3 regions of the Lentzea roselyniae genome follow, and region 1 is predicted to be linked to each of the others. Evidence: riboswitches for the same ligand, from Rfam matches in the RefSeq annotation. Region 1 holds a riboswitch; each other region holds the start of a gene.
The links. Region 1 has a riboswitch for cobalamin ahead of cobN (cobaltochelatase subunit CobN). Riboswitches for the same ligand answer to the same signal wherever they lie in the genome.

Region 1 (7,649 bases):
GCGCAGGCCCGGCAGCGCGGCGACCTGGCCGCCCCACATCTGACGTGCCTGCAGCATCGCGAGCACGAGGTTGACCCGCACCGAACCGGTCGGCGCCTCGCCGAGGACGTGCAGGCCGTCGCGGATCTGGACGTCCTTGACCTCGCACAGCCAGCCGTCGACGTGCAGCAGGAACTCGTCGAACTCCGCGTCGTGCGGCCGGTCGTCCAGGCCGAGGTCGTGGTCGAGCTTCGCGGCCTGGATCAGCGTCCAGATCTGCGCCCGGATCGCCGGCAGCTTGGCCGGGTCCATCGCGGAGATGTTGCCGTACTCGTCGAGCAGCTGCTCCAGCCGCGCGATGTCGCCGTAGCTGTCGGCGCGGGCCATCGGCGGTACGAGGTGGTCGACCAGCGTGGCGTGCGCGCGCCGCTTCGCCTGCGTGCCCTCACCGGGGTCGTTGACGAGGAACGGGTACACCAGCGGCAGATCGCCCAGCGCCGCGTCCGTGCCGCAGGACGCCGACATGCCGACGGTCTTGCCCGGCAACCACTCCAGGTTGCCGTGCTTGCCGACGTGCACCACGGCGTCCGCGCCGAACCTCGACTCGATCCACCGGTAGGCCGCGAGGTAGTGGTGCGACGGCGGCAGGTCCGGGTCGTGGTAGATCGCGATCGGGTTCTCACCGAACCCGCGGGGCGGCTGGACGATCACGACCACGTTGCCGGACTCCAGCGCCGCCAGCACGATCTCGCCGTCCTTGGACCGCGAGTGGTCGACGAACAGCGAGCCGGGCGCGTCGCCCCAGTGCTCCTGCATCGACTCGCGGAAGTCCTCGGGCAGCGTCTCGTAGAACTCCCGGTACTCCGCCGCGGCGATGCGCACGGGGTTGCTCTCGAACTGCTCCTGCGTGAGCCAGTCCGCGTCCTGCCCACCGGCGGCGATCAACGCGTGGATCAACGCGTCGCCGTCCTGCTCGTCGACGCCCGGCAGCTCGGTGCCGATGTCGTAGCCGTGCTCCCGCATGGCCTTCAGCAACCGTACGGTCGAGGCGGGCGTGTCGAGACCGACCGCGTTGCCGATCCTGGAGTGCTTGGTCGGGTACGCCGACAGCATCACCGCGATCTTGCGCTCACCGACCGGGACGTGCCGCAGCCGCGCGTGCCTGACCGCGATGCCGGCGACGCGCAGCGCCCGCTCGGGATCCGCCACGTAGACGGTGAGGCCGTCGGAGTCGATCTCCTTGAACGAGAACGGAACCGTGATGATCCGGCCGTCGAACTCCGGGATCGCCACCTGCGTCGCGGTGTCCAAAGGGGACAGTCCATCGTCGTTGGAGTCCCACGACTCGCGGCTCGACGTCAGGCACAACCCCTGCAGGATCGGCACGTCCAGCGCCGCCAGCGCCCCGACGTCCCACGCGTCGTCGTCCCCGCCTGCGCTCGCCTTGGCGGGGTTCGTGCCACCGGCCGCCAGCACCGTCACGATGAGCGCGTCGGCCTGCCCCAGCGTCTCCAGCAGCTCGGGCTCGGCGGTGCGCAGCGACGAGCAGTAGACCGGCAGCGGCTTCCCGCCCTTGGCCTCGATCGCGTCGCACAACGCGTGCACGAACGCCGTGTTCCCCGCGACGTGATGCGCCCGGTAGTAGAGCACCGCGACCGTCGGGCCGTCCTGCGCGGGCTCGCGCTCCAGCACACCCCACGTGGGCGTGGCGGCGGGCGCCGCGAACCCGTGCCCGGTCAGCAGGATCGTGTCCTCGAGGAACTTGTGCAGCTCGGTGAGGTTCACCGGCCCGCCGTGCGCCAGGTAGAGGTGGGCCTCGGCGCAGACACCGCCGGGCACCGTCGACAGCTCCATGAGCGCCGCGTCCGGCTGCTGCTCACCGCCGAGCACCACCACGGGCAGCCCGCAGGCCAGCAGCCAGTCGAGCCCCTCCTCCCACATCCTCCGCCCGCCGAGGATGCGCACCACGACCAGGTCGACGCCCTCGACGAGCGCGGGCAGGTCGTCGACGGTCAGTCGCGCGGGGTTGCCGAGCCGGTACTCGGCGCCACTCGCCCGGGCCGACAGCAGGTCGGTGTCGGAGGTCGACAGCAGCAGGATCACGCAGGCTCCATCCCTCGTGGGGTCCTCGCCCCAGGTTGCGGGTGACAGACGAAGCGGAGTTCCTGACTCCCAGCGGTTCGCTGGTCACAGTGGCGGGACCGCGCCGGATTCACACCGGCTTCCTCCTGCGCTTCGTCGTTCGGGCTCACCCTAACCGGCGGGTTACAGTCCGACCTATGCGTACTCACCCGGATGCCTGCCCAGGCGCCGTCGAGCTGCACCAGGCGGCTGACGGCGGCCTCGCGCGCATCCGGGTCCCCGGCGGCACCCTCACGGCAGCTCAGTGGGACGTCGTGCGGCTCGCCGCCCTGGAACTCGGCACCGGCTCGCTGGAGCTGACCTCGCGGGCGAACCTCCAGATCAGGGGCCTCGCGGACGGTCTGGAACTGGGTGCGCGGCTGCGTGCGGCAGGCCTGCTGCCTTCGGACACGCACGAGCGCATCCGCAACATCATCGCGGCGCCGCTGGAGGCCAACCAGGCCCTGGTCGACGCGCTGGACGCGGCCCTGTGCGCGGACCCCGCGCTGGCCTCGCTACCCGGGCGTTTCCTGGTGACGGTTGGCGCGTCGGTCAGCGGCCTCGGCGGCGACTTCGGGCTGGTCGACGACGTGTTGCTGCTCGCAGGGACCGACACGGGTGTGCGTGTTCAGGACCCCGTGGACGCTCTCGTGACCGCCGCCCGTCTCTTCCAGGAGATGCGCGGGGCCGCCTGGCGCCTGTCCGAAGTGGACGGCGGTGTGCGGAAGATCACCGAACACTTCGGTGCCACCGGCGGATCGCGGATCACTCCGGCTGTGACGCCTGTCGCACCTTCGCCGACCACACCGGGTGTGCCGCTGGGACGGCTGGATGCGCATCTCCTCGCGGGTGTGCCGGTGCGGTTGACGCCGTGGCGCAGCCTCGTCGTGCCGGCGGGTACCGACACGTCCGGCCTGATCACCGACCCGGCCTCCCCTTGGCACGGCGTGAGCGCCTGCACCGGCCGCCCCGGCTGCGCGAAGTCACTCAGCGACGTACGGGCCGACGCGCGCGCTTGGGTAGACGCGGCCCACCACACACACGCTCCGGCCGGGGTTCCCCCAATTTCAACTCTAGTGAGCAGGTCTGACATTTCTCGTGGCCAACCGGTCCACTGGTCGGGTTGCTCACGCCGGTGTGGCCGCCCCACCGGCGATGTGATCGAGTTCGTCGCGACCGGCGACGGCTACGAGGAGACCAGGTGACGGAGTACATCAAGGAAGGCGCGGAGATCTACCGCCGCTCCTTCGCGACCATTCGCGCGGAGGCGGACCTCGCCGGCTTCCCGCAGGACGTCGCGCGGGTCGTCGTGCGGATGATCCACTCGTGCGGCATGACCGACCTGACGCACGACATCGCCTTCTCCCCCAACGTCGTGCGGCACGCCCACGCCGCGTTGCTCGACGGCGCGCCCATCCTCTGCGACGCCAACATGGTCGCGGCCGGGGTGACCCGCCGCCGGCTGCCCGCGGACAACGAGGTCCTGTGCTACCTGCAGGACCCGCGCACGCCCGAGCTGGCCAAGCGCATCGGCAACACCCGCAGCGCGGCAGCGCTGGAACTGCTGGCGGACCGCTTCCAGGACGCGGTGATCGCGATCGGCAACGCGCCGACGGCGTTGTTCCACCTGCTCGACCTGATCGCGCAGGGCGCCCCGAGGCCTGCCGCCGTCCTCGGCATCCCGGTGGGCTTCATCGGCGCGGCGGAGTCCAAGGAAGCTTTGGCCGCAACGGATCTGGAGTACCTGGTGGTGCACGGCCGGCGCGGCGGCAGCGCCATGACGGCAGCAGCTATCAACGCGATTGCGAGCGAAGAGGAATGACGGGCAAGCTCTACGGCGTCGGCCTGGGTCCTGGCGACCCGGAACTCGTGACGGTCAAGGCCGCGCGGCTCATCGGGGAAGCCGACGTCGTCGCGTTCCACAGCGCCCGCCACGGCCGCTCAGTGGCCAGAACCATTGCGGAGCCCTACTTCCGCGAAGGTCAGATCACCGAACAGCTCGTCTACCCGGTGACGACCGAGGACACGGACGACTACCAGGGCGAGATCGACCAGTTCTACGAGGAGGCCGCCGCCCGCCTCGCCGCTCACCTCGACGCCGGCCGCAACGTCGTCGTCCTGGCCGCGGGCGACCCGTTCTTCTACGGCTCCTACATGCACATGCACAAACGCCTCGCCGACCGCTACGAGTGGGAGGTCGTTCCCGGCGTGACGAGTGTCAGCGGCGCGAGTGCCGTCCTCGGCACCCCGCTCGTGGAACGCGACGAGGTCCTCACGATCCTGCCCGGCACCCTGCCGCCGGCCGAGCTGGCAGCCCGCCTCGCCGACACCGACTCGGCCGCGATCCTCAAGCTGGGCCGCACCTTCGGCAACGTCAAGGCAGCCCTCGAAGCCTCCGGCCGGCTCGGCAACGCCTGGTACGTCGAGCGCGCCACCACGGGCCGGCAGAAGACCTCGCCGCTCGCCGACGTGGACCCGGACACCGTCCCGTACTTCTCGCTGGCGCTGCTGCCCAGTCACTCCAAGCCCAAGGCGCGCAAGGGCGAGGTGACCGTCGTGGGCCTGGGCCCCGGCGCCACCGCCTGGCTGACGCCGGAAGCCCGCCAGGAGCTGGAAGCCGCCGACGAGCTCGTCGGCTACACCACCTACCTCAACCGCGTCCCCGACCGGCCCGGCCAGACCAAGCACGCCTCCCACAACCAGGTCGAGTCGGAACGCGCCGCCTTCGCCCTGGACCTGGCGCGCCAGGGCAGGCGGGTCGCGGTGGTGTCGTCGGGCGACCCCGGCGTCTTCGCGATGGCCACGGCGGTTCTTGAAGCAGCCGCCGAACAACCGGACGTGCCGGTCAGGATCATCCCCGGAGTCACCGCCGCGAACGCCGTGGCGGCCAAGGCGGGCGCGCCGCTCGGGCACGACTACGCGGTCATCTCGCTGAGCGACCGCCTCAAGCCGTGGGACGTCATCGCCGAACGCCTCACCGCCGCCGCCAAGGCCGACCTCGTCATCGCCATCTACAACCCGGCGTCCAAGGCCCGCACGCACCAGGTCCACGAGATGCGCGACCTGCTGCTCCGGCACCGCGCCCCGGACACCCCGGTGGTGGTCGGCCGCGACGTGGGCGGCCCCGAGGAGGAGATCCGCGTCGCCACGCTGAAGACCCTCGACCCGTACACGATCGACATGCGCTGCCTGCTGATCATCGGCTCGTCGCAGACAGTCGTGACGGACGCGGGCGTGGTGTTCACGCCGCGCCGCTACCCGTCCTGAGCAGCAACGGGGTCGCGAGCAGGAACAGTCCCGAGAGGGTGATCGCGGTGAGCGGGCTGGTGAGTGTCGCCAGGCCGCCCCAGATCACCATCAGGGCGGCCTGAAGGAGTTTGCTGCTGACGCTCCACGTCGTGAGCACCTGCGCGACGCGGTCCGCGGGAGTGCGGCGCAGGCGTTCTGTCGCGAGGATCGGGTTGAACACGCCCATGCACGTGATCAGCAGGCCCTCGACGACGATCACGGTGAGGAGTCCGGGCAGGCCGGGCTGGACCAGCGCCAGCCCGAGCGGGAAGAACGAGCGCGACCAGCCGGAGACGATCATCACCCGGTGCCGGCCGTAGCGGGCGGAGAGCCGGGCGGAAAGACGGGCACCGGCGAAGCCGCCGAGTGCCGGCAGGCCGAACGCCAGACCGTACTGCCAGGCGGGGTAGTGGTACTGGCCGAGCAGCAACACGGACAGCACCGGCACGGTCGCCATGATCAGGCCGCTCACCAGGATCGCGTTGAGGAACAGCCGCCGCAGCGCGCGGTCGCCGACGATGAACCGCCAGCCCGCCAGAAAGCCGGATTCCCGTGTTGCTGCGGGTGCGGCGACGTCACTGCCCCGCAGGCGCAGGATCCCGAGCGCGGACAGCAGGTAGCTGAGCGCGTTGGCGAGGACGGTGACGACCGGGCCGAGCACCGCGACGAGCGCACCGCCCAGTGGAGGACCGGCCGCGGTCGCCACCCAGCTCGTGCCCTCGAACCTCCCGTTCGCGACGAGGAGCTGGTCGCCGCGGACGAGGTGCTTCAGGTACGCGCCGGACGTGGCGGTGAAGGCGATGCTCGCGGTTCCGGAGACGACCGAGACGGCCAGCAGCTGACCGAACGACAACGAGCCGCAGAAGTACGCGAGCGGGACGCTTGCCATCGCGAGGAACCTGGCAAGGTCCATCGCGATCATCACGGGCCGCTTGGCCCTGCGGTCGACCCACGGCCCGAGCGGGAACGCGACGACCGCCGCGACGGCGAGCCCCGCCGCTTCCAGCAGCGCCACGGCGAACGCCGTTGAATGCAGCACCTGGACCGCGATGAGCGGCAACGCCCCGAACGCCATCCACGTGCCGTAAGTGCTGACGGCGTAAGCCGACCACAACCACCGGAAGTTGTGCCCCAATCGCATGCGCCGCATCACATCCCCTGCACCGCGGCAAGATCAAACAACCGTCTCCCGGCGAGCCACAACGATCGGTTGGGCATGCATAGGCTGCGTCCCCATGGACACCGAGGCAGTGCGATCCTTCGTCCGCGCGGCCGAGCTCGGGCAGCTGCAACACGCGGCCGACGAGCTGGGCGTGACGCAACAGGCCGTCTCGAAGCGGATCGCCACGCTGGAACGGCAGCTCGGCGTCCAGCTGTTCACCCGCACCGCCCGAGGTGTCGAGCTGACGCTGGACGGGCAGGCGTTCCTGCCGCACGCGCGCGGCATCGTCACGGGCGCCGACCGCGCCGTCACCGCGGTCACGCCGGGCTCGCGCGCCCTTCGCGTCGACGTGCTGGGCTTCCGCAGCGCCCAGGCCGTCGTGCTGCACGACTACTGGCGATCACATCCGGGAGTCCACCTCGACGTGGTGACTCTCAAGGCCAACGACCCGCGCACGGTGGTCACCGCCATCCAGGCAGGTGATGTCGACGCCTCGTTCCGCACCGTCACCGATCCGGCCGCGCTGCCGCCCGGCGTGCGCATGATCCACGCCTTCGACTCCCCGCTGGAGCTCCTCGTCGGCCCTCGGCACCCGCTGGCCTCCGCCCGCACGCTGACCCCGGCCCAGCTGCGCGGGCACCGGATCTGGGTGCCGGGAATCGCGCCCCGCAGCGAGTGGGCGGAGTTCTACGACCAGCTCGTCACCGCCTTCGACCTGCGCCTGGACGGGGCGGGCCCGCACTTCGGCGACGAGGTGCTCCTCGACACCCTCGCGGAGTCCGCCGACGTGGCCACCTTCGTCGGCGCGCGCGACCGGTACGTCTGGCCCGCGAGCTACGAACTGCGCCGCATCCCGATCGTGGACCCGGTGCTCGTCTACCCGCTGTCGCTGCTGCTCCCGGAGCACGCGCATCCGGGACTGCGGCCGATCATCAACCACCTGCGGAACCTGCCACCGCTCACGCCGAAGGCCTGGCGCCCGTCCTGGGGTTCTCCAGCCACGTGAGAGCTTCCTCCACGGTCGCCACCACCTGCGCGGGCGGGAGTGGCGGCCGGCGCACGACCACCACCGGAATCCCCAGCTGCCGCGCGGCTTCCA
Region 2 (7,649 bases), on a different contig from region 1:
GGCCGCGGAGTTCGGCTCGGTCTCGCCGGAGAACCAGATGAAGTGGGAGTACATCCACCCGGAGCGCGGCCGGTACAACTTCGGCACGGCGGACGCGATCGTGCGGTTCGCCCAGCAGAACCGGCAGGTCGTCCGCGGCCACACCCTGATGTGGCACAGCCAGAACCCGGAGTGGCTGGAGCAGGGGCAGTTCACCGCGGCCGAACTGCGCCAGATCCTGCGCGAGCACATCACGACCGTGGTCGGGCGGTACCGGGGCCGGATCCAGCAGTGGGACGTGGCCAACGAGATCTTCACCGACTCGGGCGCGCTGCGGACCACGGAGAACATCTGGATCCGCGAGCTCGGCCCCGGCATCGTGGCCGACGCGTTCCGGTGGGCGCACCAGGCCGATCCCAGGGCGAAGCTGTTCTTCAACGACTACAACGTCGAAGGCGTCAACGCGAAGAGCGACGCGTACTACGCGCTGATCAAGGACCTGCGTGCCGCCGGCGTGCCCGTGCACGGCTTCTCCGCCCAAGGCCACCTCAGCCTGGACTACGGCTTTCCCGACGACCTGGAGCGCAACCTGAAGCGGTTCGCGGGCCTCGGCCTCGAGACCGCGCTCACCGAGGTCGACGTGCGGATGACCCTGCCCGCGAGCGGCGTGCCGACCGAGGCGCAGCTGCGCCAGCAGGCCGACTACTACCAGCGCATGCTCGTCGCCTGCCTGAACGTCAGCTCCTGCAGGTCGTTCACCATCTGGGGCTTCGTCGACAAGTACTCGTGGGTACCGGTCTTCTTCCAGGGGCAGGGCGCGGCCACGGTGATGTGGGACGACTTCACGCGCAAGCCCGCGTACTACGTCCTGCGGTCCACCCTCGCCAAACGGGGTGCTTGAGAAAGCAGGTGTCTAAGCGGCCGAGGGCAGGTCGCCGCGGGTGGCGTTCAAGAAGTCCTCGCAGGACATCCAGGACGCGACGCCGTGAACGACCTGCCACCCAGCGGGCACCCGCAGCACCGCCGGCCAGATCGAGTACTGGCCCGTCGGGCTGACCAGCACCAGGAACAACGTGGTGTGAGCCTGAGCGAACGGGGAAGTCATGACTCCAGGGTGACCTGGGACACCTATGGTCCCGCTATCTCCACGCTCAAGCTCACACCTCCGGCTTCCGGTTCCGGTCGTTCCTGTGATTACGTACTGTCGTGACTGTGGAACAGGTGGTTCTCCTCGCTGAGGACGGTTCGGCGATCGGCGTCGAGGACAAGGCCGTGGTGCACCACGCGGAGACCCCGCTGCACCTGGCGTTTTCCAGCTACGTCTTCGACTCGGCCGGACGCATCGTGCTCACCCGCCGCGCGCTGCACAAGAAGACGTTCCCCGGCGTGTGGACGAACACGTGCTGTGGTCACCCGCTGCCGGACGAGGACATGGGCCAGGCCGTGCTGCGCCGCCTGCGCGACGAGCTCGGCCTGAAGTGCTCCGATCCGGAACTGCTGCTGCCCCGCTTCCGCTACCGCGCCGAGATGGGCGGCGTCGTCGAGAACGAGATGTGCCCGGTGTTCCGGGTCCTCTCCGACGACGAGCCCACCCCGAACCCGGACGAGGTCGACTCGGCCGAGCGCGTGCCGTGGGCGGAGTTCGCCTCTTCGGTGCTGGACGGCACGCGTGAGATCTCGCCGTGGTCGAAGCTGCAGGTCGCCGAACTGGTGAAGCTGGGGCCCGATCCGCTGCGGTGGCCCGTCGCGGACCGGGCCGGGCTTCCGAGCGCTGTCCGGCTCGGCTGACAGGAGTCGTGGCTCACCACTCCAGTGAGCCACCGTTCTGGTATTCGATGACGCGGGTCTCGAAGAAGTTCTTCTCCTTCTTCAGATCCATCATCTCCGACATCCACGGGAACGGGTTCTCCGTCTGCTCCCACACCGGTTCCAGCCCGAGCTGGGCGCAGCGGCGGTTCGTGATGAACCGCATGTACTGCTCGCACAGCTCGGCGTTGAGACCCAGGATCCCGTTCGGCATCGTGTCCCGGCCGTACGCGATCTCCAGCTCGCAGCCCTCGGCGAGCATGGTGCGCACCTCCTTCTGGAACACGTCGTTCCACAGGTGCGGGTTCTCGATCTTGATCTGGTTGATCGCGTCGATGCCGAAGTTCAGGTGGATCGACTCGTCGCGCAGGATGTACTGGTACTGCTCGGCGATGCCGACCATCTTGTTGCGGCGGCCCAGCGACAGGATCTGCGCGAAGCCGGTGTAGAACCACATGCCCTCGAAGACCACGTAGAACGCCACGAGGTCCTTGAGGAAGGCCTGGTCCTTGTCCGGCGTGCCGGTCGTGAACTCCGGGTCCTCCAGGTGCTGCGTGTACTGCAGCGCCCAGGCGGCCTTGTCCGTGATGGACGGGATCTCCCGGTACATGTTGAACAGCTCGCCCTCGTCCAGGCCGAGCGACTCGCAGATGTACTGGAACGTGTGGGTGTGCACGGCCTCCTCGAAGGCCTGGCGCAGCAGGTACTGGCGGCACTCGGGGTTCGTCAGGTGCCGGTACACCGCGAGCACGATGTTGTTGGCCACCAACGACTCGCTCGTGGCGAAGAAGCCGAGGTTCCGCTTGATCATGCGGCGTTCCTCGTCGGTCAGGCCGCCCGATGAAGACGCTGTCTTCCAGAGCGCGATGTCCGCCTGCATGGACACCTCGGTCGGCATCCAGTGGTTGTTGCAGCCGTTGAGATACTTCTCCCACGCCCAGTGGTACTTGAGCGGCAGCAGCTGGTTGACGTCGGCGCGACAGTTGATCATCGCCTTGTCGTCCACGCTCACACGCGCCGCGCCCGCTTCGATGTTGCTCATTACTGGCAAGCCTCACAGTCAGGTTCGGTGACGGAGCAAGCGACGGGGGAGACGGCGTTGAGCTTGCCGTCGGTGCCCTGCAGCGTGGACTTCTCCACGTGCGTGGCGCTCTGGGTGCGCAGGTAGTACGTGGTCTTGAGACCGCGCACCCACGCCAGCTGGTACAGCTCGTCGAGCTTGCGGCCACTGGGCTGGCCGAGGTACAGGTTCAGCGACTGCGCCTGGTCGATCCACTTCTGCCGGCGCGCGCCCGCCTCGATCAGCCACGAGCTGTCGACCTCGAACGCGGTGGCGTACAACGCCTTGAGGTACGGCGGCACGCGGTCGATCGCGCCGAGGCTGCCGTCGTGCAGCTTGAGGTCCGCGACCATCTGCTCGTCCCAGAGCTTGCGCTGCTTGAGCGCGCGCACCAGGTCGGGGTTGATCACGGTGAAGTCGCCGGACATGTTCGACTTCACGTACAGGTTGCGGTACAGCGGTTCGATCGACTGGTTCACGCCGGTGATGTTCGCGATGGTCGCGGTCGGCGCGATGGCCATGACGTTGGAGTTCCGCATGCCCTTGCGGGCCTTCTCCCGGATCCTGCCCCAGTCCATCGTGGACTCGCGATCGACGTCGAGCTCGTCTTCGCCGCGGTTCCGCGCGAGGATGCCGATCGAGTCGATGGGCAGGATCCCCTGGCTCCACAGCGATCCCTCGAACGACCGGTACGCGCCGCGTTCGGCCACGAGGTCGGCGGACGCCTCGATCGCGTAGTAGCTGATCTCCTCCATGCTGCGGTCCGCGAACTCGACGGCCTCCTCGCTCGCCATCGGGGTGCCGAGCGTGAACAGCGCGTCCTGGAAACCCATCAGGCCCAGGCCGACCGGGCGGTGCTTGAGGTTCGAGTTCCGCGCCTCGGGGATCGTGTAGTAGTTGACGTCGATCACGTTGTCGAGCATCCGCACCGCCGTGCGCACGGTCTTCTCGAGCCGCGCGTGGTCGATGCCCTGCTCGGTGACGTGCCGCGCGAGGTTGACCGAGCCCAGGTTGCAGACCGCGACCTCGTCGACCGAGGTGTTGAGGGTGATCTCGGTGCAGAGGTTGCTGGAGTGCACGACACCGCTGTGCTGCTGCGGCGAACGCAGGTTGCACGGGTCCTTGAACGTGATCCACGGGTGGCCCGTCTCGAACAGCATGGTCAGCATGCGCCGCCACAGGTCCACGGCCTGCACGCGGCGGAACACCCTGATCTCGCCGCGGTCGGCCTTCTCCTCGTACGCACGGTACTTCCGCGCGAAGTCGTCACCGAACGCGTCGTGCAGATCCGGCACCTCGTCGGGCGAGAACAGGGTCCACGGGCCGTTCGCGCGGACCCGGCGCAGGAACTCGTCCGGCACCCAGTTCGCGGTGTTCATGTCGTGTGTGCGGCGGCGTTCGTCGCCGGTGTTCTTGCGCAGGTCGAGGAACTCCTCGACGTCGATGTGCCAGGTCTCCAGGTACGCGCAGACCGCGCCCTTGCGTTTGCCGCCCTGATTCACGGCTACGGCGGTGTCGTTCGCGATCTTCAGGAACGGCACCACGCCCTGCGACTTGCCGTTGGTACCCCTGATGTGCGCGCCGATGCCGCGCACCGGGGTCCAGTCGTTGCCGAGACCACCGGCGAACTTGCTGAGCAGCGCGTTGTTCCTGATGCCGTGGAAGATGCCCGCAAGATCATCGTCCACAGTGGTCAGGAAGCACGACGACAGCTGCGGGCGGGTGGTGCCCGAGTTGAACAGGGTCGGGGTCGAGCACATGAAGTCGAACGACGACAGCAGCTCGTAGAACTCGACGGCGCGGGCGTCGCGGTCGTCCTCGTCGAGGGCGAGGCCCATGGCGACGCGCATGAAGAACGCCTGCGGCAGCTCGTAGCGGCGGCCGTCGTGGTGCAGGAAGTAGCGGTCGTACAACGTCTGCATGCCCAGGAACTGGAAGTTCAGGTCACGCGACGCGTCGAGTGCGGCACCCAGGCGGGCCACGTCGTAGTCCGCGAGGCGCGGGTCCAGCTGGCCCAGCTCGATGCCGTGGCGGACGAACTCGGTGAAGTACGACGGGTAGCGCTCGGTCATCTCGGCGTGGGACAGGGGTGTGCCGCACGCCTCGGCGCGCAGCCTGTCCAGCAGCAACCGGGCGCTGACGTACGAGTAGTCCGGGTCGTGCTCGACCATCGTGCGGGCGGCCATGATCGGCGCCAGGGCGAGCTCGGCGTCGGTGATGCCGGCGTAGAGGTTCCGCTTGGTCTCGGTCAGAACCGCCTCTGCCGACGCGTTGGGCAGGTCGGCACATGCTTCGTTGACGACCCCAGACAGGTGATCCATAGCCGTTGGGCGGTCGGGCACGCTCTCTCCTCGCGAGCTCGGCCCGAGGAAACGCACGCGCACGCCAGTGACGAGACCACTGGTGCACACAGCCGCCCTCCCTCGGGGCACCGTGTCGTGCGCGCAGGCTTGCGCGCACACCAGTGGCAGGTCTTCGGACTCGTGGGCGCACCTCTCGCTCCTACCGGCCGTCGCTTCCCAGGTCTCGCGACCCAGTGCTTCGTTGACGGCTTTCGTTCCCACTCACCGCTGCGGGGCAGTCCTGGACTCGCACCAGGTTCCCTCTTGCCTCACCGGCCCGTTGCTCCGGGCCGGTGAACCACCAGCGCGGCAGATACTACATGTGGTGGTGGGCTCTGGATCACCACCCAACATGGGCGTGTCGTGGGTTAGGGTGATCAACGTGGGTGAAGTTCGGCCGAAGATCATCGCAGGTGCTCTCGTCAGCGCGGGGCTGGCTTCGGCGTCCCTCGCGGCCGGTGCCGCGGCGCCCGTGACGAGCGGCGTGCTGGCGGTGTCGGCGGTCCTGGTGATGATCACGACCCGGCGATCAGGGTCACGCCGAGACTGATCATCACGGCCGCGATCACGCCGTCCAGCACCCGCCACGCGCGGGGCTTCGCGAACAGCGGGCTGAGCAGCCGGGCGCCGAACCCGAGCGCGACGAACCACGTGACGCTCGCGGTCACCGCGCCGACCCCGAAGAGCCACCGGCCGGCCGCGATCGAACCGAGCAGCAGCACGGTGTCCAGGTAGACGTGCGGGTTGAGCCACGTGAGGGCGAGCGCGGTGAGGACGGGGCGGCCGCTCCGGGCCGGCTCCACGGTCAGTGCGGACGGGTTGAACGCGCGACGGGCGGCCAGAAACCCGTAGCCCAGCAGGAAGAGGCCGCCCACGATCGCGGCGACGGTGATCGCCTGCGGCCACTTGCTGACGATGGCTCCGAAGCCGGCGACGCCGACCGCGACCAGGATCGCGTCCGAGACGGCGCACACCGCGACGACCTTCGCCACGGCGTGGCGGCGAAGTCCTTGGCGCAGCACGAAAGCGTTCTGCGCGCCGATGGCGACGATCAGGGTCAGCATGGTGCCGAAGCCGAGCAGCAGGTCAGTCACACCATCGACGGTATTGACGGCGTCTTGATGAGACCAGCTAAAGATTCTTACGTACCATTAGCAGCTGTGATGGATCTGGACCTGGTGCGCACGCTGCTCGCGGTCGTCGACGCGGGCACGTTCGACGCCGCCGCGGCGATGCTGCACGTCACGCCTTCCGCTGTGTCGCAACGGATCAAAGCCCTGGAGCAGCGAACGGGCCGGGTGCTGCTGGTGCGGGCGCGGCCGGTGCGGCTGACGCCGTCGGGGGAGGTGCTGGTCCGGTACGGTCGGCAACTGCTCGCGCTGGACCAGGATCTTGACGCCGCCCTCGGGTCGGACGCCGTGGTCCGGGTGCCGATCGCGGTCAACGCCGACTCGCTCGCCACGTGGTTCCTTCCCGCGCTGCAACGGGTTCCCTCGTCGCTCAAGATCTCGTTCGACCTCCACCGCGAGGACCAGGACCACACGACGGCTCTGCTGCGACAGGGCGTGGTGATGGCCGCGGTGACGTCCTCGCGTGAGCCGGTCGCGGGCTGTTCCGTGCGGAAGCTGGGCAGCATCCGTTACGCGGCAATGGCGTCGCAGTCCTTTATAGACACGTACGCCGACGGTCCCGTGAAGTCGTGGCTGCCGGACGCGCCGGTGGTGGTGTTCGACCGCAACGACGACCTGCAGGACAGGTTCGTGCGCACGCTGACCCGTGGCCGGGGCGCCGCGGAACACCGCCACTACGTGCCGTCGTCGGAGGTGTACGTGCGGGCGATCGTGGCCGGGCTCGGGTGGGGCATGGTGCCGCCGCAGCAGCTGCAGGAGGGCCTGGTCGACCTCGCGCCGGGCCGGACCGTCGACATCCCGCTGTACTGGCAGCAGTGGAAGCTGGACTCGCCGGCGCTGACCGCCGTGGCCGACGCGGTGGCCGCAGAAGCGGCTGTCGCGCTGCGGTAGGAGTTACCCTCGGTGACATGACCGGACGAGAGCTCGAGTTCGAGGACCGGTTCACCACGCTGGACCGGTGGTACCCGCACTATCTGCCGCACTGGAGTTCCAGGTCGGCCACCGCCGCCCGCTACCGCAACGACAACGGCCTGGTCCTGCGCATCGACGCCGACCAGGAGCCGTGGTGCCCCGAGTTCGACGGCGACACCAGGGTCTCGGGCCTGCAGACCGCGCTCACCGAGGGACAGTCCCGGTTCCGCCCCGACCTCCAGGTGCGGGAGAAGCAGCAGGACCTGCGGCTCTACACCCCGACGTACGGCCGGTTCGAGATCCGCTGCAAGGCGATCGACGACCCCAGCTGCATGGTCGCGCTGTGGATGATCGGACTGGAGGACGTGCCGGAGCGGTCGGCCGAGATCTGCATCGCGGAGATCTTCGGCAAGCACGTCT
Region 3 (7,649 bases), on a different contig from region 1:
GAACGTCCTCACGCACGCCGGCTCGCTGTGGTCGCGCGTCGTGGAGGAGGTCTCGCTGCAGCACCCGGACGTGACCGTGGCATACCAGCACGTCGACGCGGCCACGATCCACATGGTCACCGACCCGGGCCGTTACGACGTGATCGTGACGGACAACCTGTTCGGCGACATCCTGACCGACCTCGCCGCCGCCGTGACGGGCGGAATCGGCCTGGCCGCGTCGGGCAACCTGGACGTGACGCGCCGCAACCCGTCGATGTTCGAGCCCGTGCACGGCTCGGCACCGGACATCGCGGGCCAGGGCATCGCGGACCCGACCGCCGCGGTGCTGTCCGTGGCGCTGCTGCTCGACCACCTCGGCGAGCACGAGGCGTCGCGCCGGATCGAGGCCTCCGTGGCGTTCGACCTGGCGACGCGCGACCACCAGTCGCCGGGCGCGACCTACGCGATCGGTGACAGGCTCGCGGCGCTCGTGTCGTCGAACGTGCGCACGGGCTGAGTTCTCGCAGACGTTTTGAAGCCCGGCCGGAGTTCTCCGGCCGGGCTTCGGCGTTCTTCAGCGCGGGTCAGAGCTGACCGGTGCGCTCACGCCACGCGCGCTCCTTCTGGATCCACGGGTTGTCCTGGGGGAACTCGTCGATCGTGGGGACTCGGCGGATCTCGGTCTTGAAGCCGGGACCGGTGATCGGCGCGCGCCTGGCCCACTCGATCGCCTCCTCCTTGGAAGCGACGTTGATGATGTAGAAGCCGTTGAACAGCTCCTTGGTCTCGCCGTACGGGCCGTCCGTCACGACCGGCGGCTCGCTGGAGAAGTCGACGACCACGCCCTCTGAGGCATCGGCCAGGCCCTCCGCGGAGAGCAGGACGCCGGCGCGGATCATCTCGTCGTTGAAGCGGCCGACCGTCTCCAGCATCTTGTCGAAGTCGACGTCGCCCAGGTTCGCGAAGGCCTCGTCGGTCGCGCGCCAGATCAGCATGAACTTCATGGTGTGTCTCCCTGTTCCGCGGTGTTGCGGTGCCTGACATCCCGAGGTCGAACGGGTCTGCCGCCGGATCGACACGACCCCGGATCTTTTTCCCGAAGTGACGCGGACCTCAGTTGATCGACTGCTCAGGCACGGACAGTGAGCCGCCGGTAACGTACGGCGCTGCCGATCTGGGGGGATTGGTGGAACGGGAGAGGCATGCACGACGAAAACGAGGCGGTGGCGCACGCGCGGCGCTACCGCGAGGGTGGGGGAAACCCGGAGGCGTTCCTGCGGGCCTTCCGGGAGAGCACGGTCTACCTGCAGCGGATCGACCCGCTGTCCCTGCCGGTCGTCTCCATCGAGGGACTGAACTGGCTCGCCGCGTTCTCGAGCCCCGAGCGGTTGCAGGAGCACCTCGCGGCCAGGGGCGAGAGCACCGAGGCCCACTACCTGGCGGTCACGGGCGAACGGTTGCTCGACCACTACCTGCCCGCGTTGCCGAGGAACACCGGTGTCGTGTTCGACAACGGGGCCGAGCACATGATGAGCCTGCCGCCGGTGCGCGGCATCGTCGCCGACGAGCTGGCGGTGGACGCGTGACCGGGTTCGGCGTCGACCTCGGCGCGATGGGTCAGGCGATCAAGGGCGTCAACGACACGGTCGCGGCGTTGAAGGAGTTCGCGCCCGACGGCGGCCACCTGATGGCCAGCACCACCAGCCTCGGGTTCCTCTGCCCCAGCCAGGACGAGTGCGGTGACGAGGTGCTCGCCGAGGCGCTGGAGGAGTTCTTCGACCGCTGGAAGTGGGGAGTGCGGCACCTCGTCGAGGAAGGCACCGAGATGGTCTCGGCGCTCAGCGACACGCGCAGCGTGTACGAGCAGGCCGAGGACAAGCTCAAGCAGGGTTTCCAGCTGCTGCTCGGCGACCCCGGCTCACAGGTGGACCCGACCAGGCAGTCCTGGGAGGAGCTCGGCAAGCCGTACACGCAGTTGACCTCGATGGAGAAGGAGTGGGACAAGGCCGCGAAGGGCCTCGAGAACTCGTGGGACTCGGCGGTCGAGGACGTCACCGGTGAGGAGACGTCGTTCAAGAAGGCCGGTGATCGCGCGTGAGCTGGTTCGGGCGCAGTGAGCTCGGCGACACCGACGACCCGAAGGAGCTCGTCCCCGGCGACGTCGCGACTCTCGACGAGACCGCGAGCGGGCTGCGCAAGCTCGGCACCGCCTGTCAGGAGGCGTACGGCGGTCTGTCCAAACTGGACGTCGGCCACTGGACGGGTGCGGCGGCGGAGAAGTTCCAGCAGTACTTCGCCAAGGAGACGCCGAAGTGGCGGGACGCCGCCGAGGCGTTCGGGCCCGTCGTGGAGGCGCTGACGACCTACAAAGGCGCGGTCGAGCGCGCGCAACGCGAAGCCGCGGAGGCGATCCGTCTCCACAACGAGGCGAAGAAGGTCACCAAGGACGCCGAGCGCCAGTACGACGCTGCGGCGTCGCAGTTCGAGAAGGCGTTCATGGCCGCACAGGTCAGCGGTGACTCGGCGCCCGCACCGCTCGCCCCGTTCAACGATCCCGGCAAGGCCCAGCGGGAGGCCGCCGAGCGGATGCTCGCCGACGCGCGCAACGCCCTGCGCAGTGCGGCCGCTGAGGCGGCCGCCGTCGTCACCAGGGCGAAGGACAAGGCTCCCGAGGAACCGGGGTTCCTCTCCAAGCTCGGTGCCTCGATCGAGGACAGCATCGAGAAGACCGTGGACCAGGTCGTGTCGGTGCACTCCGGTATGGGCCAGGCCGTGCTCGGCCTGGTCAAGGTGGCGCGGGTGATGAACCCGCTCGACCCCTACAACGTGGCCCACCCCGGCGACTACGCGGCCCACCTGATGCAGCAGGCCGCGGGCATGGTCCACATGGCCACGCATCCGACCGAGGCCGTCAAGGGCATCCTCAACGTCGAACAGTGGAAGAAGGACCCGTTCGCGGCGTTCGGTCAGCTGGTCGGCGACGTCGGTCTCGGCATCGCGACCGGCGGCGCCGGGCTGGCCGGCACGGCGGAGAAGGCGGTGCTGCGAGAGACAGCCGAGATGTCCGCGCGCGAAGCGGCCGAGCAGATGGGCACGCAGGTCGGCAAGCACGTCGACGACGGGCTCCCGCCGTGGCACCGGGCGGACTACGAGCCGCCGTCGCACACACCGGACTACAACAACCCGCACCCCGACGAGCCGTTCGGTCCGCAGCGCACCGATCCGGACGATCCCGTGCCGCACGACCGCGAGCCAGAGCCGCAGCGGGAGCCGGACCCTCCCGCGGAGGAACCGAAACGCGAGCCGGACGAGCAGCCCAGGGTCAGGGAACCGGAGCAGTTGCCGGAACCCTCCAAGAGCCAGTACTTCCGGCTGCAGGACCTGGTCCGGGAGATCGACTCCAGGCTGCCCGATCTCCCACCGGGGGAGAAGTCCGCGCAGCAGGAGCTGATGAACAGTTATCGGCAGCAGATGCGCGACATCATGGCCAAGCACAGCTGACGTCACGGCGACCAACAGGAGTTCTGCCCCAATGCACCCCCAACAGCCGCCGATGCGTCCCCAGCACCCGATGCGTCCGCAGCGCCAGATGCCACCGCCGCCGCAACCGCCACGCGCGATGAGGCCACCCGTTCCGCCGCCACCACCCCGGCCGGTGCCTCCGCGGCAGCAGCCGGTGGAGGAGCTTCCGGAGTGGACCAAGGACGGTGAGTTCCCGGCGATCTCGCGCGACGTCCCGCTCCACGGCAAGGATCCGGAGTCGGGCAGGGAACAGGTCTGGGTGGGCCGCGTCGTGTGGCAGGCGGTCACCGCGAAAGAGATCAAGATGGCTCTCTACGGCCCCTTCGGCCGCAAGATGTCCACCGGTGACTCCGTGTTCAGCGCCCTGCTCTCGATCCGCAACGAGCTGGAGGACCTGGAGCAGTACAACCCGCCGTGGAAGGTGCTGGTCAAGGGATCCAGGCGGGATGTGTGGCACGTCGGCCACAAGGTCTCCGTCTTCCCCGGCGATCGCGCCGAGATCCTCGTCCCAGGCGAGAAGGCGACCGAGTCCGTCGACGTGCTCGCGATGCTGGAACCGCACGACACCCCGAAGTTCGGCCTCGTCGAGCACCAGATGGCGAACTGCATGGAGTACTTCCGCCGCTTCGAGCCGGGCTTCGGTGCGGAAGGCGCCTTGTAGCTCGGGTTAGAGTACGAGCGTCGTGCACGGGGGAAGTCCGGTCGAAGTCCGGCGCTGACCCGCAACGGTAGGCCCCACCAGGGGCGAGCCCGAACACCCGCACACGGCTGCAGAGGAACTCCGACTCCTGCCGTGGACTGCGGGAAGGGAACATGTGATCGGGAAGATCAGCGCGCTCGTCGGCGTGCTCGCCGTCAGCATCGTCGCGGGTGTGGCGCTCGGCCCCGTCTCCGTACCGTTCGACGTCACCCTCGAACTGCTGTGGGCGGCGCTGACCGGCGGCACGGTCCCCGCCGACCTCGCCGGGCAGTACCACATCGTCTGGGACATCCGGCTGCCTCGTGTGCTGCTGGCCGCGGTGGTCGGCGCCGGCCTCAGCACGGTCGGCGTCGCGATCCAGGCCATGGTCCGCAACGCGCTCGCCGACCCGTACGTGCTCGGCATCTCGTCCGGAGCCAGCGTCGGCGCGACGGCGGTGGCGACGCTTGGCGTGCTCTCCGGTCTCGGTGTCTACGCGCTCTCGGCCGGAGCGTTCCTGACGGGGCTCGGTGCCACGGCGCTGGTGTACATCACCGCGCGGTCGAGCCGGGGGCTCACGCCGTTGCGGCTGGTGCTGACCGGAACCGCGCTCGCGTACGGCTTCTCGGCCGTCGCCATGCTGCTGGTGTTCCAGGCGCCGCGCGGTGAGGCGGCGCGGGCGGCCATGTTCTGGTTGCTCGGCAGCCTCGGCGGGGCCAACTGGCAGTCTCTGCCGGTCGCCACGGCCGTGACCGCGGCCGGGATCGTCTACCTGACGACCAGGGCGCGGCAGCTCAACGCGCTGGCGATGGGCGACGAGACCGCGACCACGCTCGGCATCGAGGTCAACCGGTTCCGCACGCACCTGTTCGTCGTCACCGCGGCCATCACCGGCGTGCTGGTGGCCGTCAGCGGCGCGGTCGGCTTCGTCGGCCTGATGCTGCCGCACCTCACCCGCATGGTCGTGGGCGCCGATCACCGCAAGGTGCTGGCCCTCGCGCCACTCGCCGGCGCGAGCTTCCTGGTGTGGGTGGACGTGGCCGCACGCATGCTCGCGGCGCCGGAGGAACTGCCGCTCGGCGTCATCACCGCCGCCCTCGGTGTGCCGTGTTTCATCTTCCTGATGCGCCGCAGGGCGTACGTGTTCGGAGGGCGCTGATGCGCGTCGAGCTCACCGGTGTCACCGTCCAGAACATCATCGAGGACATCTCGCTGCACGCCTCGAACGAGGTCGTCGGCATCGTCGGGCCGAACGGCAGCGGCAAGTCCACGACGCTGCGTTGCGTCTACCGCGCCCTGAAACCGCACGCCGGCATCGTCCTGCTCGACGGCGAGAGCGTCCACAAGCGACAGAAGATCGCCCGCGACCTCGCCGCGCTCACCCAGGAGTCACAGGTCGAGTTCGACTTCACGGTGGCCGAGGTGGTGGAGATGGGCCGTCTGCCGCACGACCGCGATCCGGAGGCGGACCGCCGCATCGTCGCCGACGCACTGGCCACAGTGGACGTCTCGCATCTGGCGGGCCGGGGTTTCCTCAGCCTCTCCGGCGGTGAACGCCAGCGCGTGCTCATCGCGCGTGCCGTCGCACAGGAGCCACGCGTGCTCGTGCTGGACGAGCCGACCAACCACCTCGACATCCGGCACCAGCTCGACGTCCTCGCACTCGCACGCGGCCTCGGCGTCACGGTTCTCACCGTCCTGCACGACCTGAACCTCGCCGCGTCCTACTGCGACCGTCTGTACGTGCTCGAAGAAGGCCGCGTCGTCGCGCACGGCACGCCCGAGGAGGTCCTCGTGCCCGAACTGATCGCCAAGGTTTTCCACGTCACGGCACACGTCGTCCGACACCCCACCACGGGAGTTCCCCAGCTCCTGTTCGACCAGGAGGTCATCCCTTGAGAACCGCCCTCGCCACAGCCGCCCTGCTGCTCGTCTCCGGCTGCGGTGCCACGGTCGCGCAGGACGCCTCGAAGTCGGACCCGGTGACCATCACGAACTGCGGCCAGCAGGTCACGTTCGACAAGGTGCCGTCCAAAGTGGTCACCAACGACACCGGCATCACCGAGCTGATGTTCGCGCTGGGGCTGAAGGACCGCATGGCCGGCTACGTCGTGGACGGCAACAACAGGGTGGACCTGCAGACCTCGCCGTGGAAGGCCGACTTCGACAGCACGCGCAAGCTCGCCGACAAGATCTCCAAGGAGGTCGTGCAGGGCGCCAACGCCGACCTCGTCTTCGCGGGCTGGAGCTACGGCTTCAGCGAGAGCACCGGCTTCACCCCGGACGCCCTGAAGCAGCTCGGGATCCCGAGCTACCTGCTCACCGAGGCGTGCCGCAACGGCGCCGGCAAGCAGCGCGGCATCATGCCCGCCCTCGACGCGCTGTACACGGACCTGCGCAACCTCGGGAAGATCTTCCGCGTCGAGGCCGAGGCCGAGGAGCTCATCAAGGGCTACCAGCAGCAGATCGAGAACGCGGGCAAGCTGATGGCGGGCAAGCCGCGCCCGAAGGTGTTCCTCTACGACAGCGGCCAGGACCAGCCGTTCACGTCCGGCAAGAACGCCGCGCCGCAGGACGTCATCGGCAAGGCGGGCGGCGACAACATCTTCGGCGACCTCGACGACAGCTGGACCACGGTCAACTGGGAGACCGTCGTGCAGCGCGACCCGGACGTCGTGCTGATCGTGGACTACGCGGACGGTGAGGCGAACACGCCCGCGCAGAAGCAGGCGTTCCTGGAGGGCTTCGCTCCGCTCGCGAACTCGCCGGCGATCAAGAACAAGCGCTTCTTCGCACTTCCGTACGCCGCGCTGGTCGAAGGCCCGCGCAACCCGGCCTCGATCGAGGCCTTCGCGAAGTACTTGTCGCAGGCGTGAGCGTGACCAGATAGTGGGAGATTTCCTCCCGGCGCTTGGTACGTCGTGCTGAGCTGTGGCAGCATCCGCTACATGGCTCAGCACCTCGCCATCATTATCGACGAGCGCGTCGGGTAGTGCCGCCCCTGGCACCCGACGCGCAGACCTCTCGCATCCCGCGGGGGGTCTTTTTGTTTGTCCGGATGAGGAGATGACCCCGATGGCCGGCCCGACCGACGAGTTCCACGTCTACGACACGACGCTGCGCGATGGCGCCCAACGTGAGGGAATTTCGTACTCCGTCACGGACAAGCTCGCTGTCGCACGGCTGCTGGACTCGCTCGGCGTCGGTTTCATCGAGGGCGGCTGGCCCGGCGCTCTCCCCAAGGACACCGAGTTCTTCGCCCGCGCGGCGGCCGGTGACCTGGAGCTCAAGCACGCCAAGCTGGTCGCGTTCGGAGCGACCCGCAAGGCAGGGGTCAAGGTCGAGGAAGACCCCCAGGTCAAGGCACTTCTCGACTCCCAGGCCCCGGTGGTCACGTTGGTGGCCAAATCGGACCTCAGGCACATCGAGCGGGCGCTGCGCACGGACACCGACGAGAACCTGAGGA

Region 2: it holds a riboswitch for cobalamin, as region 1 does, so the genes downstream of both, ABFX45_RS05480 (ribonucleoside-diphosphate reductase subunit alpha) here and cobN (cobaltochelatase subunit CobN) in region 1, are expected to answer to the same signal.
Region 3: it holds a riboswitch for cobalamin, as region 1 does, so the genes downstream of both, ABFX45_RS17360 (FecCD family ABC transporter permease) here and cobN (cobaltochelatase subunit CobN) in region 1, are expected to answer to the same signal.

What each region holds. Positions count from the first base shown of each region.
Region 1 is NZ_BAABBE010000024.1:23,355-31,003, reverse strand. Features, by position in the region: gene cobN (cobaltochelatase subunit CobN) at 1-2,082, opposite strand, end outside; adenosylcobalamin (AdoCbl) riboswitch at 2,091-2,232, opposite strand; gene ABFX45_RS33335 (hypothetical protein) at 2,259-3,305, shown strand; gene ABFX45_RS33330 (precorrin-8X methylmutase) at 3,302-3,922, shown strand; gene ABFX45_RS33325 (precorrin-2 C(20)-methyltransferase) at 3,919-5,367, shown strand; gene ABFX45_RS33320 (MFS transporter) at 5,342-6,538, opposite strand; gene ABFX45_RS33315 (LysR family transcriptional regulator) at 6,624-7,556, shown strand; gene ABFX45_RS33310 (cobalt-precorrin-6A reductase) at 7,510-7,649, opposite strand, start outside.
Region 2 is NZ_BAABBE010000003.1:29,259-36,907, forward strand. Features, by position in the region: gene ABFX45_RS05460 (endo-1,4-beta-xylanase) at 1-880, shown strand, start outside; gene ABFX45_RS05465 (MbtH family NRPS accessory protein) at 893-1,084, opposite strand; gene idi (isopentenyl-diphosphate Delta-isomerase) at 1,192-1,767, shown strand; gene ABFX45_RS05475 (ribonucleotide-diphosphate reductase subunit beta) at 1,781-2,827, opposite strand; gene ABFX45_RS05480 (ribonucleoside-diphosphate reductase subunit alpha) at 2,827-5,166, opposite strand; cobalamin riboswitch at 5,295-5,505, opposite strand; gene ABFX45_RS05485 (hypothetical protein) at 5,570-5,737, shown strand; gene ABFX45_RS05490 (LysE/ArgO family amino acid transporter) at 5,703-6,251, opposite strand; gene ABFX45_RS05495 (LysR family transcriptional regulator ArgP) at 6,351-7,208, shown strand; gene ABFX45_RS05500 (glycoside hydrolase family 16 protein) at 7,226-7,649, shown strand, end outside.
Region 3 is NZ_BAABBE010000008.1:310,666-318,314, reverse strand. Features, by position in the region: gene ABFX45_RS17390 (3-isopropylmalate dehydrogenase) at 1-499, shown strand, start outside; gene ABFX45_RS17385 (YciI family protein) at 567-986, opposite strand; gene ABFX45_RS17380 (SseB family protein) at 1,185-1,568, shown strand; gene ABFX45_RS17375 (hypothetical protein) at 1,565-2,080, shown strand; gene ABFX45_RS17370 (putative T7SS-secreted protein) at 2,077-3,483, shown strand; gene ABFX45_RS17365 (hypothetical protein) at 3,659-4,165, shown strand; cobalamin riboswitch at 4,158-4,280, shown strand; gene ABFX45_RS17360 (FecCD family ABC transporter permease) at 4,320-5,342, shown strand; gene ABFX45_RS17355 (ABC transporter ATP-binding protein) at 5,342-6,082, shown strand; gene ABFX45_RS17350 (ABC transporter substrate-binding protein) at 6,079-7,059, shown strand; gene cimA (citramalate synthase) at 7,259-7,649, shown strand, end outside.